Regions from separate parts of the Bacillus sp. LQ16 genome, predicted to be linked through region 2. Evidence: riboswitches for the same ligand, from Rfam matches in the RefSeq annotation. Region 2 holds a riboswitch; the other holds the start of a gene.

Region 1 (7,876 bases), 2.5 Mb from region 2:
AGGTGGTAGGGTTGATAAAGATGATATCCGTGTGGAAGCGTATGGAACAATAGACGAGGCGAATTCTCATATCGGATATGCAATGACTAAACTACAAGGCGGGCCTTTCGGAGATATTTACAATGAACTTGAAACGATTCAACATGAACTATTTGATTGCGGGGGAGACTTGGCGATAGTAGGTGAGAAGATACCTTATAAAGTAAAAATTGAAATGGTCGAAAACTTAGAAAGTAGGATTGATTCGTATATAGAAGAAGCACCGCCGCTAGAGCGCTTTATTTTACCAGGTGGAAGCGAGTCGGCAGCTGCTATTCATATTGCACGTACAGTTGTAAGGCGAGCAGAACGATGTATCGTGTCCTTACAAAAAGAAGGAAAAATAAATGAAGTTGTTCTAAAGTATGTAAATAGATTATCTGACTATTTATTTGCAGTAGCTAGAGTAATAAACGCTCGATTACAAGTAAAAGATGTAGAGTATAATCGCAGTGCAATCGTTTTTCGTGATAAGAAAGAGAAGGAAGTGGAGTGATTCACTTTCTTTTTTGTATACTTTTTTCTATAATATACCAAAATAGAGAAGGTATGGTGGTAATTAGAAAACGGAGGATGTATATGAAAGTTTTAAAATACGGCGTTATGTTATTGACAGTACTGTTTTTATCTCAATTACATGTGTACGCAGAGGGAAATCAATGGGCATGGCCTGTTGAAGGACAGATAAGTGATTATTTTGGGACAAGACACGGAAAACACTACGGTATAGATATAGCGGCACCGATCGGCACGCCTGTGTCAGCTATTCAAGAAGGGAAGGTAACAAAGTCTTATTATTCAAGTAGTTATGGAAACGTTATATTTATTAAACATGGAGAATATGAGGCTGTGTATGCACATTTAAATAAGAGATATGTAGTTCAAGGGGATTATATTTCAAAAGGAGAAAAAATTGGAGAAGTAGGGAACACGGGAGAATCGCGAGGTGCACACTTACATCTAGAACTTCATCAAGGAAGATGGACGATGGCGAAAAAGAATGCGATGAACCCATTGCTTGTTTTAAGTGAACAAAGAAATGAAGTTGTTTCTTCATCATTATATGTCGTACAAAAAGGGGATACTTTAGTTAGTATTGCACGGAAATTTAGTATGACACTTAAGGAAATTAAAGAAAAAAATGGATTGCAGCAAGAGCTAATTTATCCTAATCAACAATTATATGTTAAGTAAAGGCAACGTCTCAAAAATTAAACTTTGAATATTCTTAAATAAGGTTCAATGTAAATGAAATTATATGGGCGCTTCTCCTAGAAGTATTGAGTGAATTAGAGTATCTATATTTAAAAGAAAACCGTCCCAAAATTTATTTTGGGACGGTTTTCTTTTACCAAAAAATAAAGACACATATAAATCCAGAAATAGCTAAATAGCTATATAAGTAAAAAACTTTTGTTCTTGTTTTCTCTTTTGTTCGAAACAGTACGATAGTCGGTTCAATTAAACCGATTGTCAAACAAAGTAGGCCAAGAAGCATACAACCAATCGAAATAGAATACAGGGCGATTTGTGGTGCTTGAAATGGAATCATCCATTTTAATAAAAATGCAATAAGTGCAGTGTAACAAATGCTACCGATGTATTTATTCAGTGGTGTATTAGAACGAAAGCCAGGAAGTTTTTTTAAGAAAGAGCGGGAAACAACTTCTGTTTGTAAAGATGTATGCTCTTCAATAATTTTTTGAGCTTCTTTTCCTTTTTGAAAAAGAGATAAGATCCAATTTCGCTCACCCTGAAAAATAAATTGAGAAGTTGTCAAATAGTGATCAATCTTCACTTTACTCCAACTCTTCCACGGATGACGCTCACACAATTTTAATTTACTTTCTGTTTTCTTATCATACTGATAAATACTGATGCCATCTTCATCGAAAGTAGCATAGTATGTCTCGTTTGAGAATGTGCCTAAATCAATTGGGCAGTAGAAAAGTAATTCTTTTTTTAAGTAAAAGTATTCTTTTCTTAAGTTTTTTTTCATTGCTTCTCGAATAGAATGTCTCTTTTCTTTTTTCATGACATTTCCTCCATAACTCAGAAAATGTTCTTATCTTAACAATTCAATATCTTATCACTTTTAATTATATATGACTAGGTAATTCAAAAGAGAAATGCCGAATAATAAAAAATATGGATTGTATTGTAAAATATTTCGCAATTCATTTGTTGTTACGAAAAATAAATAACTAATTTTAAATAAGTTACAATTTTTTAGTTCACAATGTTATGAGGTTGTTGTATAATGAAGGGGAAAATAGAATATCGGTCTATCTTCGGGGCAGGGTGAAAATCCCGACCGGCGGTGATGAACTATTTATGATTTTGTTCTAAGCCCGCGAGCCGTTAAGGCAGGATTTGGTGTGATTCCAAAGCCGACAGTATAGTCTGGATGGGAGAAGATGGAGGTTCAAGCGTTCAAAAAAGATATGGATTTGAACGTCTGTTTGATGTGCCTTAAATTCTCCCTTTGTGTAAAACACAAAGGGTTTTTTCGTTCTATGAAAAAATAGGCATAGCAGAACCTTTCCACTTTCCATGAGATGATCGATGGAAAAGGAGAGAGAAAGATGAAACAAAAAAACAGTGTAGTGCAGATGGTGAGTGTAGCGATGCTAAGTAGTATTGCATATTTACTAATGATGTTGGATTTCCCGTTCCCAGGGCTTCCGCCATTTTTGAAAATTGATTTTAGTGATGTACCAGCTCTAATTGCAGCAATTATCTTTGGACCAGTAGCAGGAGTGATTGTAGAGGCGATAAAGAACATTTTACATTACGGGATTCAAGGAAGTTTAACAGGAGTACCAGTTGGAGAAATTGCAAACTTTATTGCAGGATGTTTATTTATTGGTCCAGCAGCTTTCTTATTTAGAAAGTATCGTACTGTGAAGAGTTTAACGACAGGATTAATGCTAGGGACAATTACAATGGCACTTATTATGAGTGTATTAAACTACATCATCATATTCCCGGCTTACACTTGGTTTTTAAATTCACCGGCTATGTCTAGCGAAGCTATCAGAACAACGGTTGTAACGGCAATCTTACCATTTAATTTAATTAAAGGAATTGTTGTAACAATTGTATTTGTAGCATTATTCTCACGCCTGAAAGTATGGGTGTTTGCAAAAATGAAAAATGCATAATATATATTAAAGCCATTAGTAGTGTGGAACTACTAATGGTTTTTTATTAAGGAAAATAAAATTTAGATACAAAAAACGCCCCTCATCAATATGAGGGGCGTTTTTTGAAGTTAATAAAAGACTATTCGAATTTTAAAGCGTCTCCGTCGAATGATTCGTCAGCAACTTTAATTGAGTCAGTTGGACAGCCTTCGAATGCATCCATCATATCTTCAATTAATACATCTGGAATTTCAACGATACCTTGGTTATCGTCTAATGTTACAAATGCAATACCTTCATCATCATAGTCATAAATGTCTGGTGCAGCAGCGCCACAAGCACCACATGCAATACAAGTATCTTTATCAACGATTGTATATTTTGCCATCTTTTTTCCCTCCTGATAATATGTATGTGAAAAGCTCGCCATAAAAATTATAACCTTATTGTAAAACGGTTTGTGAAACTTTTCAACATAAAATTATAATGATAATGCTTATCAATTAGAGTGTCAACTTATTTTTGAATTATTTCATAAGATTTTCAAAATACGTAAATGTGATTTCGTTTGATACAATAGAATATATACAAGTATATAGTTCTTATATGATAAGTTTAATGAGCGACAGTAGAAAGTGTAATTGTACTGAAAAGAATGAAGTTAAGATTGGAAGGTGGAAGCGGTCATGCAAATACAATATACTTTGTTGCATTGTTTAAAACAATTGAATGGTGAAAGAACCGTTTCTTCTATTTATTATTTACTAAAGGGCAAACGTTCTTCGCAAACTTTACAAGATGGAAATATGTTCCGGATTTCTTTTTTATTCGGAATATATAAATCATTAAATAGAAATGACTATGATGGTGAAGTTGTAAAGTTGTTGCAAGCGGATTTTATTCAAGAAATACATGAAAATACATATGTGTTAACACCTATGGGTAAAATGCAGTTACATAAATGGGAGGAAGTTTATGCTTTTCCAGCACATTTGCATGGTTTACATTATGGTGAATTAGGTGAAACATTTTGGAAAAGATTATCATTGATTATTCAAACCATATCAAATTTACAACAGAATAATACGAAGTTTATCCCAATTCAACAAGATACAGAAATAATGATGTGGGTAAAACGTTTTCTAACAGGAAGGCCATATAAAAGAAGTGAGTTGGCGAGGAAACTATGGACGGAAGTACATAATCTTTTGGAAAAGAGTAATGCGATAGAAGCGACGATTGTAACATATCGATTAACGGGATATGAACGTATTGGTTGTACATTGCAACAATTAGCAGAAATTACGAAACAAGATATATTCAGGGTGTATTTTTTATTTTGGGGTACAATGCATTTCTTTATACAAGAAGTTCGTGATAAAGAAAATGAATTTCCACTATTAGCTGAAATTATATCTTATCCAAATGAGAGAGCTGAATTATTTAGTTTATCCACGAAAAAAACATATAATTTTTGGAGACAAGGGCGTTCTTTAGAAGAAATAGCGACGATTCGGAATTTAAAGGTTGCAACGATAGAAGATCATTTTGTTGAAATTGCTTTGCGAGAAAAAGATTTTTCTATTGAAATGTTTATGGAAAAAGAAAAGATAGACAAAGTAATAAAAGTAATTGAAGCATTACAAACGCGGAAGTTACGTGTTTTGAAACAAGCGGTTGGAGAAGATATCTCTTATTTTGAAGTTCGTCTTGTATTAGCGCGGATGGAGGGTGTAAATGAAACTTGAAGAATATTTATATAAGTGGTTTGGATATTCTGAATTTCGTCCAGGTCAAAAAGGAGTTATTACAGATTTATTAGAAGGAAAAGATGTGATAGCAATGCTTCCGACTGGAAGAGGGAAATCTATGTGCTATCAGTTTCCGGGGCTTATGCGAGAAGGAACAGTGCTTGTTGTATCACCGTTATTATCTTTAATGGAAGATCAAGTGACACAATTAAAGTATGTTGTGAAAAACCGAGTGATAGCATTTAATAGTTTTCGGACATTAAATGAAAAAAGAGAAGCGATGAAAAAATTATCTTCATATAAATTTATTTTTGTTTCACCAGAGATGTTACAGTCGGAGTTATTAATTAGGGAATTGAAGAAAATTCAAATTTCATTATTTGTTGTTGATGAGGCTCATTGTATTTCTCAATGGGGTTATGATTTTAGACCGGACTATAAGAAACTAAATGTAGTTATTGAAAATATTGGTTCTCCTACAGTATTAGCATTGACAGCCACAGCGACAAAAGGGGTACTACAAGATATCGCAGACAGTTTAAATTTAAAGGGTGCCGCGGAACATGTATACTCTATTGACCGTCCTAATATTGCAATGGAGGTGCAATTTGTAGAGACGATAGAAGAAAAGAAAGAGGCGCTTTTGGAGCAGGTGATGTATTTACAAGGGCCGGGAATTGTATATTGTTCAAGTAGAGCGTGGACAGAAAGGTTAACGGAATACTTGAGAGGAAAAGGTGTTACTGGTGTAGCTTTTTATCATGGTGGTATGGAACATGAAGAGCGTATGTTAATTCAACAACAGTTTATGAACGATCAATTGCAGCTTGTAATATGTACAAGTGCATTTGGTATGGGGGTAAATAAGGCGAATACGCAATATATTATTCATTTTCATTATCCAACTAATATAGCTTCTTACTTACAAGAAATCGGAAGAGCTGGAAGAGATGGCGAACCGAGTATAGCTATTTTATTGTGTAGTCCGTTGGATCATGATTTACCAATTTCAATCATTGAGGATGAATTGCCAAGTAAGTCGCAAATACAATTTTTATTTTCTTTACTACAAGAAAGAATGTTTCAAACGAAAGAATTACCAATAGAAGATGTAGAAGAAATTTGTTATAATGCAGCAAGATTTAATGAGCAATATTGGCGTTTCGTTCGTTATCATCTCGAACAGGTTGGAATTATACAACAACGAAGATTATTATTAGAGGGTTTGTCAGATGAAATTATGAACCGATTAATAGCTGAAGTAGAAATAAGGTTGCGTAATAAATATAGTGAGCTAGAAAATATGAAGTCATGGATACGAGTTAAAGGATGTAGACGTGAATATGTGCTGCAACAGTTCGGTTATAGGAAAGAGAAAGAGTTAAATAATTGCTGTGATTATTGTGGTATTACAAAAGAAGATTATAAAAAAAGACGAGCGCAACAATCGGATTTCGACTATAATTGGGAAACAGAGTTACAAAAGCTTTTCGGCCTAGAAAAGATGGGGGAATGATGAACATTCAAAGGCATAATGTTGAAGATATGAGTCCGCAGGAAATAAGGCTGAATCTATATATAACACAGTTAATTATTATCGGTATTGGCTGTTTACTAGCATATATATTATTTCAAGATGTAAAAGAAGTGTTTAATTTATGGAGATGGGAACCAGTATCTATACTTATTATAGGTGGTTTGTTAGCGATTGGTATTGTGTTATTAGATTATGTTGCAATGCGAGTGTTTCCAGAGTCTTGGTTTGATGATGGTGGTATTAACGATAAGATGTTTCGAGGAATGTCGGTTCTGCATTTACTCATTATTACGTTCGTAATCGGTTTTGCAGAAGAATTTTTATTTAGAGGTGTAGTGCAGACTCATTTTGGAATTGTAATTGCGAGTTTCGTATTTGCAGTGTTACATATTCGTTATATAACAAAGCCATTTTTGTTTTGTTTCGTCTGTTTCATTAGTTTTGTCTTTGGTTATGTATTTGAATGGACAGGGAATTTGTTTATAACAATCTTTGCACACTTTCTTGTTGATTTTATAATGGGACTCCAATTAAGAAAATAAATGGAAGGTGGTGGTGAACAACATGAGGAAACGAATTCCTGATTTTGAAGAGGAATTAGAAGTTGAGCGAGTAGAAGAAAAAGAAAGTTTACCGCCGCGTAGTGAAATTCATAGAAATAAAGAGAAAAAACAAAAGTTTAAAATAAATCATATTTTCGTCCGGGTTTTAACATTTCTATTCATTCTGCTGCCGATTAGTATTTTGTGGTATACGGATAAATATATTCAGGTGAAGGGCGATAGTAATAATGCCGGGAAAAGTGCGTTTGAAGTAATCTTCTTTGATTCAGCTAAATCTGAGTCGCAGAAACAGTCTGAAAAAGCGATAACGCATACTGTGAAAGAGGGAGAAACTTTAGAAAGTATAGCGAAGCAATATTTTTCAGATGAAAATGGGGTTGAAGTAATTAAAAAGTATAATAACTTGCAAGAAGATGAAGTGAGTGCAGGTCAAGAATTAAAAATTCCGATAAAAGATAAGTCCACAAAGCAAGAGAGCTAGTGAATTAGGCGAACGCAGTTTGTTATAAAAGCCTAGGGTTATCTTTATGATGAGGGGAGTAAAAAATATGATATGGATTATATTATTCAGTACTCTCATAGGAATGGGGATTTTATTACTTCTTGTGATGTATAAAGAAGCGATGCGTAATACAGTGTTGGAACATACTTTAGTATTTAAAGAATTTCCGAAAAGTTTTCAAAAAGTAAATGTGTTTTTTATTTCTGATATTCATAGAAGAGTCATTTCGAATTTGTTAATTGAACAAGTAAAAGGAAAAGTAGATCTCGTAATTATCGGAGGAGATTTAGCAGAGAAAGGAGTCTCTTTATCAAAAATCTCTGCCAATATTCAAAAGT
Region 2 (7,876 bases):
TGGACAAGAGCCGACTGCAGACTGGGGTATGATTGCAGATTTAGGATTTGAGATTGAAGAGTGTGCATTATAAGATAGATGAAAAAGCAAACTTGTAAAAGGGTTTGCTTTTTTTGTAAATAAAATGTAATAAATAGTTGTGAACGCCTGTTACTATTGGTTTTTGAACGAAAAAAAGAATTTTTGTGGACGAATTTTCCAAGCCCTAGTTGTACATAGTAAATATGTAATTTATATTGGGTTGGAGGATTTTACATGTACAAATACATATTAGCGATTATGACTTGTTTAATTTTAATAAAAGCAATAAGTTCTGATCCAGTTAAGGCTGCTGAAAATCCTGAACAAAAAGAGATGCAACAAAGAATCGAACAACACTTTCGAACGAAAGCTGAACATTTTGGATTGAAAACGGAAGGAAAAGATTTAAAGGAAGTTAGAAAAGAAATTACTATTATAGAAGAAGCGAAAAAAAGAGAGAATGTATGGAGAACAGCACAAGCTCTTCATATAAAAACAGAAGGAAAAACGATGAATGAATTAATAAAAGATGTACAAAAAAAGGTGAAAAAATAAAAAGAGGCCGAAGCCTCTTTTTTTATGCCCATTGTTTTGATAAGTGAGCCATTTCAATTGCAGCAACAGCTGATTCATATCCTTTATTACCAGCTTTCGTACCTGCGCGTTCAATCGCTTGTTCAATTGTTTCTGTCGTTAATACGCCGAAAATAACTGGGATGTCCATTTGTAGTGATAAAGACGCAACGCCTTTTGCTACTTCATTACAAACGTAATCGTAGTGAGTTGTAGCACCTCGGATTACAGTACCTAATGTAATAACAGCATCATACTTTCCGCTACTAGCCATCTTTTTAGCGATTAAAGGAATTTCAAATGCACCAGGAACCCAAGCAACATCAATATCATTTTCTTCTACACCGTGACGCTTTAATCCGTCTAAAGCGCCGCCAAGTAACTTACTTGTAATAAATTCGTTAAAACGTCCAACAACAACTCCAACTTTTAATCCTGTACCAACTAAATGACCTTCGAATACCATAATAAATCTCTCCTTTAATTATAAGTTTAGTAAGTGTCCTAATTTGTTTACTTTCGTTTGTAAATACGATTTATTCTCTTCTTTTGCTGGCATTTGCAACGGTACACGCTCGACTACTTCTAAATCGTAACCTTGTAAGCCAGCAATTTTTCTTGGGTTATTCGTTAATAATCGTAAACTTTGTAAACCTAAATCTTTTAATATTTGTGCTCCGATACCGTAATCACGAAGATCAGCAGGGAAGCCGAGTTTTTCATTTGCTTCTACAGTATCGAATCCTTCTTCTTGCAATTTATAAGCACGAAGCTTATTAAGAAGCCCAATGCCTCTTCCTTCTTGTCTCATATAAAGAAGAACACCTTTTCCTTCACGCTCAATTTGAGCAAGTGCTGCATGGAGTTGTGGTCCGCAATCGCAGCGATGTGAACCGAATACATCTCCTGTTAAGCATTCAGAATGAACACGCACAAGTACCGGTTCACCTATTGAAATATCACCTTTTACAAGTGCGATATGTTCTTTCGTATCTAATGAGTTAGAATAGCCAATTGCGTGGAAAGTACCGAAATCTGTAGGTAATGTAATTTCCACCTCTCTCGTCACAAGTGTTTCATGATGGCGGCGGTAAGCAATTAAATCTTCTATTGTAATCATTTTTATATCAAATTGTTTTGCGCATTCTATTAAATCAGGTACACGTGCCATCGTGCCGTCCTCATTTATAATCTCGCAAATAACTCCAGCTGGTTCGGCACCGCATAGCTTCGCTAAATCAACAGCAGCTTCTGTATGACCTGCACGACGCAGGACACCGCCTTCTTTCGCAATTAATGGAAAGATATGTCCAGGTCGATTGAAATCAGCACCTTTTGATGCGGGGTTTAACAATTCTTGTATCGTAGTTGCACGTTCGTGAGCGCTAATCCCTGTTGTTGTAGAGACATGGTCAATGCTCACTGTAAACGCAGTATGATGTGAATCTGTATTATGAGATACCATTGGTTCTAATTGTAGACGTTCTGCGTACCCTGCTGTAATCGGTACACAAACGAGACCACGGCCATGTGTAATCATAAAATTAATTGTTTCTGGTGTAATGTACTCTGCTAAAGCAATAAAATCGCCTTCATTTTCTCGGTTTTCATCATCACATACGATAACGACTTTACCTTTTTTTAAATCTTCTAGAGCTTCTTCAATACGATGAAACATTATGCTTCCCCCTTATAGAAATCCGTTTTCTTGTAAAAAGCTTTCGGTCATTGAACCTACTCGTTTTGTAGGTTTAGTAATAAAGCGTTCAATATATTTACCAATCATGTCACACTCAATGTTTACGATATCTCCGGCATTTTTTGCTCCAATGACAGATTCGCTTACTGTGTGCGGGATGAGTGAAATCGTTATGGAAGATTCGTCTATATCAAATATCGTTAAACTCGTTCCATCAACAGCAATGGACCCTTTCTGCAAACAATAGCGCAGTAGTTCATCAGAAATTGCTATTTTGTAATAGACGGCATTGTAATGTTGTTTTTTATTTAAAATCGTTCCGATTCCATCAATATGTCCTGAAACGAAATGTCCACCGAATCGTCCGTTTGCAGCCATTGCTCGCTCTAAATTTACTTTAGAGTGCGGTTTAAGCATGCGAAGTGATGTCGACTGCATCGTTTCAGGCATTGCATCAACTGTAAATGAAGTAGTTGTAAAGCTTGTTACAGTTAAGCAAATACCGTTAACCGCGATACTATCACCTAAGTGAACATCTGATAAAATTTTCTTTGCATGAATCGTTAATTTCATCGCTTCTCCGCTTTGTTGCATGTTTGCTATCGTTCCTAATTCTTCTACAATTCCTGTAAACATTTCGTCACCTCGTTTCGGGCATTCGCAACGATTTTTATATCATCACCAATTTGTTTCATCTCTTGAATTTTCAAGGAAAGCGCATTTTGTAATTTTGAAAAACCATTTCCTCCAAATAAAGTAGGAGCATCTTTCCCACCAATTAATTTCGGGCTTATATAGGTTACAATTTCATTAAAATTGTTTGTTTTTAAGAAACTTGCATGAATCGATTGGCCACCTTCAACGAATAGAGAAAGAATTTGTTTCTCTCCAAGAAAGGAAAGAAGGTCCTCGATTTCTATATGTTTCGTTTCCATTTGGAATATAGCTATATTTTTAGATTCATAAGAAGATATCTTCTCTTCCTTTACATCCTTACCGACAATAATCCATGTCGGTGCTAAACCATCTGTTATAACATGAGAAGATGGTGGCGTTCGTAAATGGGTATCTAAAACAACGCGAATAGGATGTTTCCCACCATTTGGAATTCTTGTTGTTAAATGAGGATTATCAGCTATAACTGTATTCACTCCAACAAGAATTGCATCATGTGTATGGCGATATTGGTGAACATCAGCACGTGCTTCTTCACCTGTAATCCACTTACTTTCACCAGTTACAGTTGCTGTTTTTCCATCTAAGCTCATCGCTGTTTTGATTGTTACAAAAGGGCGCTTCGTTTTCATGTAGTGAAAAAAGTAGCGATTTAATAAAACTGCTTCTGCTTCAAGAACACCGGTCGTTACTCCAATTCTAGCTTCCTCTAATCTTCTTTTTCCGTTACCAGAAACGAGCGGATTACAATCGAGAGTAGCAATTACAACACGCTTAACTCCTTTTTCGATGAGCAATTCACAACAAGGTGGTGTTTTTCCAAAGTGGCTACACGGTTCCAGTGTTACATAAACGGTAGCGTCTTTGGCGTTCTGACCAGCCATTTGAAGGGCATGAACTTCAGCGTGTTCTTCACCAGCCCGTAAATGAGCCCCCATACCAACGATGTTTCCATCTTTTACAACAACAGCACCAACCATAGGATTTGGACTTGTTTGTCCTGATGTTCCTTCTGCTAACTGCAGGGCAATCCTCATATATTCTTGATCTGTCATTTTCTTCACCTCTCCTAAAAAAATCAAAAAACCCCAAGGATTTAATATCCTTGGGGTTTGGGAGACGTGATTTCTAGAAATATAGTTTGAATACGAAAGCATAGGAAAGAAACCTAACGATAATTGATATTTCTGCATAAGGAAAAAACCTAGCAAAATATCGAATTTTTAAACGCTAGTTGTCTCTTTTTATTTCAGTATAAAAAATAAGTATAGAAAATTAAACATATATAAAGAATCAAAATGAATCTTTAAAAATATGCATACTGAAATAAAAGTGTATTCACTATATAAAAAACTAGAAACATATCCTTCTCCCATCCAGACTATACTGTCGGCCCTAGAGTTTCACTAGATCCACCGTTTTCGAGTTGAAAACGGGTCACGGACTTAGAAGTTTTCACTTCATCACCGCCGGTTGGGAATTTCACCCGACCCCGAAGGATGCTGTTTGCTCAAATTATAGCACAAAAAAAATAAAAGGCTAGTAAAAAATATTCGAATGTGAAGAATTGTGTGAAAATATATGCAGGCTGGAATGGAAATAAAAGTATTAGAAATGTTGTAAGGAGAAGGGATATAACGGAGTTGCTAAAAAGAAAAAACATGCACAAAAAAATGTGCATGTCACATGTAAAATTATTCTGCCTCTGGTGCTCTAACAACAGACTCGAATTTACCTTTATGCGAAGCGTCGCAATAAGGCATATTTTTTGATAAACCACAACGGCATAAAGAAAATGCCGGTTTTGCTGGGAATACATTCCCTTGTGAGTCGACTAATTCCACGTCCCCTGTAACGCGAAAAGAGCCATTATCATTTACTTTAATTTGTACTTTTGCCAACGTTATCCCTCCTTCCCAAACGCTTAATTTCATCATATAATCAAGGGAAGTGCTTGGCAATATAAAGTGAAACTTTAATTAGTGGGGGAGGCATCCACCACTAATTATTATTTGAACCAATCGGGCTTTTAGGGGCAGTTAATCTCCCGCCTAACTTCTTTGTTTCAGCCGAATTTTGAGGTGGGAGTTTTACTGCCCGCAAATAGCGGGGAAAAAAGAGCACTTTGTTTGAGAAAGAAGAGAGTGTTATAATAGTTTTCATAACTGACTAGAGTAAGGTGACGAGAGATGGATAAACAATTACATACATTACGAAACATTGCAAATGAGCGCACGTGGGCATCATTTTTGAATGATAATCATCCATATAGTTTGTTACATTGGTCCATTGCAGGTGTAGGGCAAGAGGTAAAGGATGTTTGGTTACTTCAAGATGAAGTAACATTTCAAACGACAGAATTTCCAACGTTAGATGATGCAATGCAATGGATTTCTGAAAATATGGAACAAGTTACAGACGTTTTAGCGCAATAAAAAAACAGGCTTATGCAAGCCTGTTTTTTGTTTCTTTCACATATGTGTTTAAAAATTGATCGATGGCTGCTTCGTACTCTTCTTTATTTTCGTTATAAGAGCAAGCGTGTGCACCGTGTTCTGCAATATAAAGTTGCTTATTATTTTCTTTCGCTTCATATAACGCTTTTGTCATATCAGCTAAAATATAGTCGTCATCTTTACTATGAATAAAGAGAACGGGATTGTTAATGTTTTTTATACAGTCGATTGGTGAAACTTCACGAATTGTATAACCGTCACGAACTTTTAAAAATGCGTTTGCTAAAGGTAATAAAGGCCATTTTGGTAAATGGAATTCAACCTTTAAACGGTGCTGTAATTGTCCGTGAAAATCAGAGAAAGGACAATCTGCAATATAGAAATCAGCGCCATCTTCTACAAGTCCTGCGTATTGAAGAATTGTTGCGGCTCCCATAGATTCACCATGAATACCAAGTGTAATATTGGTTCCAAAACGGGTTTTTAGCCAGTCAACTACGGATTTCAAATCATGCTTTTCATAGTATCCATAGCTTGTTGTTTTTCCGCCAGTTTTACCATGACGACGATGATCGTAAATGAGGACATTATATCCCCTTTTTAAGAATAAGTTTGCATATTTTACAGAGTTTATTTTATTTACAGTTACACCGTGGCAAAAAACCATAAACTTATTGGAATGACCAGCAGGAATGTAATATCCGTGAAGGTCGTATCCGAATTGTGAAGGGATATGAATTTCTTCTTTATGAAGAGCATCAAAATCCTCTATACGAAAATGTTTTTTCGTTTCTCTTTCGAGTACTTCTTCCTCTGTTTTTTTCTTTAAGTACATCACTTTATTTGTAAAGAAAATCCCAAGGGCAGTTATTGCACCTAGTATAGTAAACAATGCTGCAAAAAAACGTTTCATACTTTACCTCATCCTCCAAATACCGTTACATGTGATACACTTATATTGTATCACAATGATATAAAAGGGGAGAAATAGGAAATGCTGCATATACAAAAAATTACGCCAGCGATGAAAGAAACAATCCGAATGTTCATGTGTGAGAACTGGGGAAGTTCATTGATGGTTTCACGTGGTAAGGGACATCAGTTAGAAGAGTTGCCAGGATTTGTTGCGCTCTCAGATGACAGAATAATCGGAATTATAACGTATGAAGTGACCGGAAATATGTGCGAAATTGTATCGCTAGATAGCTTTGAAGAAAGAAAAGGAATAGGGACGAAACTTGTGGATTGTGTATTACAAGTTGCAGAAGAAGAACGGTGCAGACAGGTTTGGCTTATTACAACAAATGATAATATGAATGCGTTACGATTTTACCAAAAACGTAATTTTGTAATGACTAATTTATATGTGAATGCGGTAGAGGAGGCGCGAAAAATAAAGAAAGAAATTCCACGTATTGGATATGATAATATCCCAATTTTACATGAAATTCAGTTGGAGTATCGTTTAGTGAAATGATGTAACAATTTTCAGAAATATGAGTTATTAATCTTGACGGATAGTGTAATTTAGGTTACCGTAAAATTGTAATCTATTACCATATTAAGGGGTGACGATGTGGCAACTATACGTGATGTTGCAAAATTGGCAGGTGTTTCAGTCGCAACCGTTTCACGAGTTATTAATGAAAAAGGATACGTTCATGAGGACACAGTAAAACAAGTAAAGGAAGCAATTGAAGAATTACGTTATAGGCCAAACAGTGCAGCGAAGCCACTATTTAAAGAGAATTCAACGATAATTGCATTACTTGTAGATAATTTATGTAACCAATCAAACATCACTTTGCTACATTGTATTGAGGAAATAGCATATAAAGAAGGCTATCAAATCATTATTTGTAATATAGAGAATAAAGATAGATACATACATATGCTGAAGCAAAATAACATTGCAGGTGTTATTTTGACGAGAGCAGTTTTTAAAAGTGTAGGAGAAATTCCATTTCCGTTTGTTGTGATCGATGAGCAACAATCACATGGAAATTATTATGAAAGTGGACAGAGAGCTGTTTCTTTATTAAAAGAGAAAGGGTGTCACTTTCTTGCATATTTCGGTGAGGGAGAAGAAAGTGAAGAAATGGAAGATTATATAGCAGGGTTTTTAGACGCTGTTTGGGATGAAGGAATCTCTTATCGAGAAGAATGTGTACAAGGGTATACAAATAAACAATTTATTACATTATTGCAAAACAATCCGTATATAGATGGAATTGTAACCTCAAGTGATCAGATTGCTATTGAGTTAATTCGGTCAGCGAGATTTCTAAATATACATATACCAGATAAATTAAAAATTGTTGGACCTAATGGGAGCATAGAGTGTGAATGGATAGGTTCATCACTACCGGCAATTGAAAGCTATGTCAAAGATAATGGAAAATTAGCTTTTCAACAATTAAAAGGAAAAATAAAAAAGTAAAAGGTGCGTTTT

What was found. Region 2 has a riboswitch for FMN ahead of ribD (bifunctional diaminohydroxyphosphoribosylaminopyrimidine deaminase/5-amino-6-(5-phosphoribosylamino)uracil reductase RibD). Riboswitches for the same ligand answer to the same signal wherever they lie in the genome.
Region 1: another riboswitch for FMN. It lies ahead of AC3EMB_RS07800 (ECF transporter S component); the one in region 2 lies ahead of ribD (bifunctional diaminohydroxyphosphoribosylaminopyrimidine deaminase/5-amino-6-(5-phosphoribosylamino)uracil reductase RibD).

What each region holds. Positions count from the first base shown of each region.
Region 1 is NZ_CM173491.1:1,534,160-1,542,035, forward strand. It holds gene AC3EMB_RS07785 (cob(I)yrinic acid a,c-diamide adenosyltransferase) at 1-535, shown strand, start outside; gene AC3EMB_RS07790 (peptidoglycan DD-metalloendopeptidase family protein) at 619-1,233, shown strand; gene AC3EMB_RS07795 (hypothetical protein) at 1,388-2,074, opposite strand; FMN riboswitch at 2,323-2,462, shown strand; gene AC3EMB_RS07800 (ECF transporter S component) at 2,625-3,203, shown strand; gene AC3EMB_RS07805 (ferredoxin) at 3,325-3,573, opposite strand; gene AC3EMB_RS07810 (YpbB family protein) at 3,872-4,933, shown strand; gene recQ (ATP-dependent DNA helicase RecQ) at 4,923-6,452, shown strand; gene AC3EMB_RS07820 (CPBP family intramembrane glutamic endopeptidase) at 6,452-7,015, shown strand; gene AC3EMB_RS07825 (LysM peptidoglycan-binding domain-containing protein) at 7,038-7,517, shown strand; gene AC3EMB_RS07830 (metallophosphoesterase) at 7,585-7,876, shown strand, end outside.
Region 2 is NZ_CM173491.1:4,015,186-4,023,061, reverse strand. It holds gene bioB (biotin synthase) at 1-73, shown strand, start outside; gene AC3EMB_RS20165 (hypothetical protein) at 256-576, shown strand; gene ribH (6,7-dimethyl-8-ribityllumazine synthase) at 599-1,060, opposite strand; gene ribBA (bifunctional 3,4-dihydroxy-2-butanone 4-phosphate synthase/GTP cyclohydrolase II) at 1,079-2,272, opposite strand; gene ribE (riboflavin synthase subunit alpha) at 2,285-2,929, opposite strand; gene ribD (bifunctional diaminohydroxyphosphoribosylaminopyrimidine deaminase/5-amino-6-(5-phosphoribosylamino)uracil reductase RibD) at 2,911-4,023, opposite strand; FMN riboswitch at 4,329-4,472, opposite strand; gene AC3EMB_RS20140 (CDGSH iron-sulfur domain-containing protein) at 4,663-4,869, opposite strand; gene AC3EMB_RS20135 (DUF2552 family protein) at 5,158-5,403, shown strand; gene AC3EMB_RS20130 (alpha/beta hydrolase) at 5,414-6,337, opposite strand; gene AC3EMB_RS20125 (GNAT family N-acetyltransferase) at 6,419-6,901, shown strand; gene AC3EMB_RS20120 (LacI family DNA-binding transcriptional regulator) at 7,001-7,864, shown strand.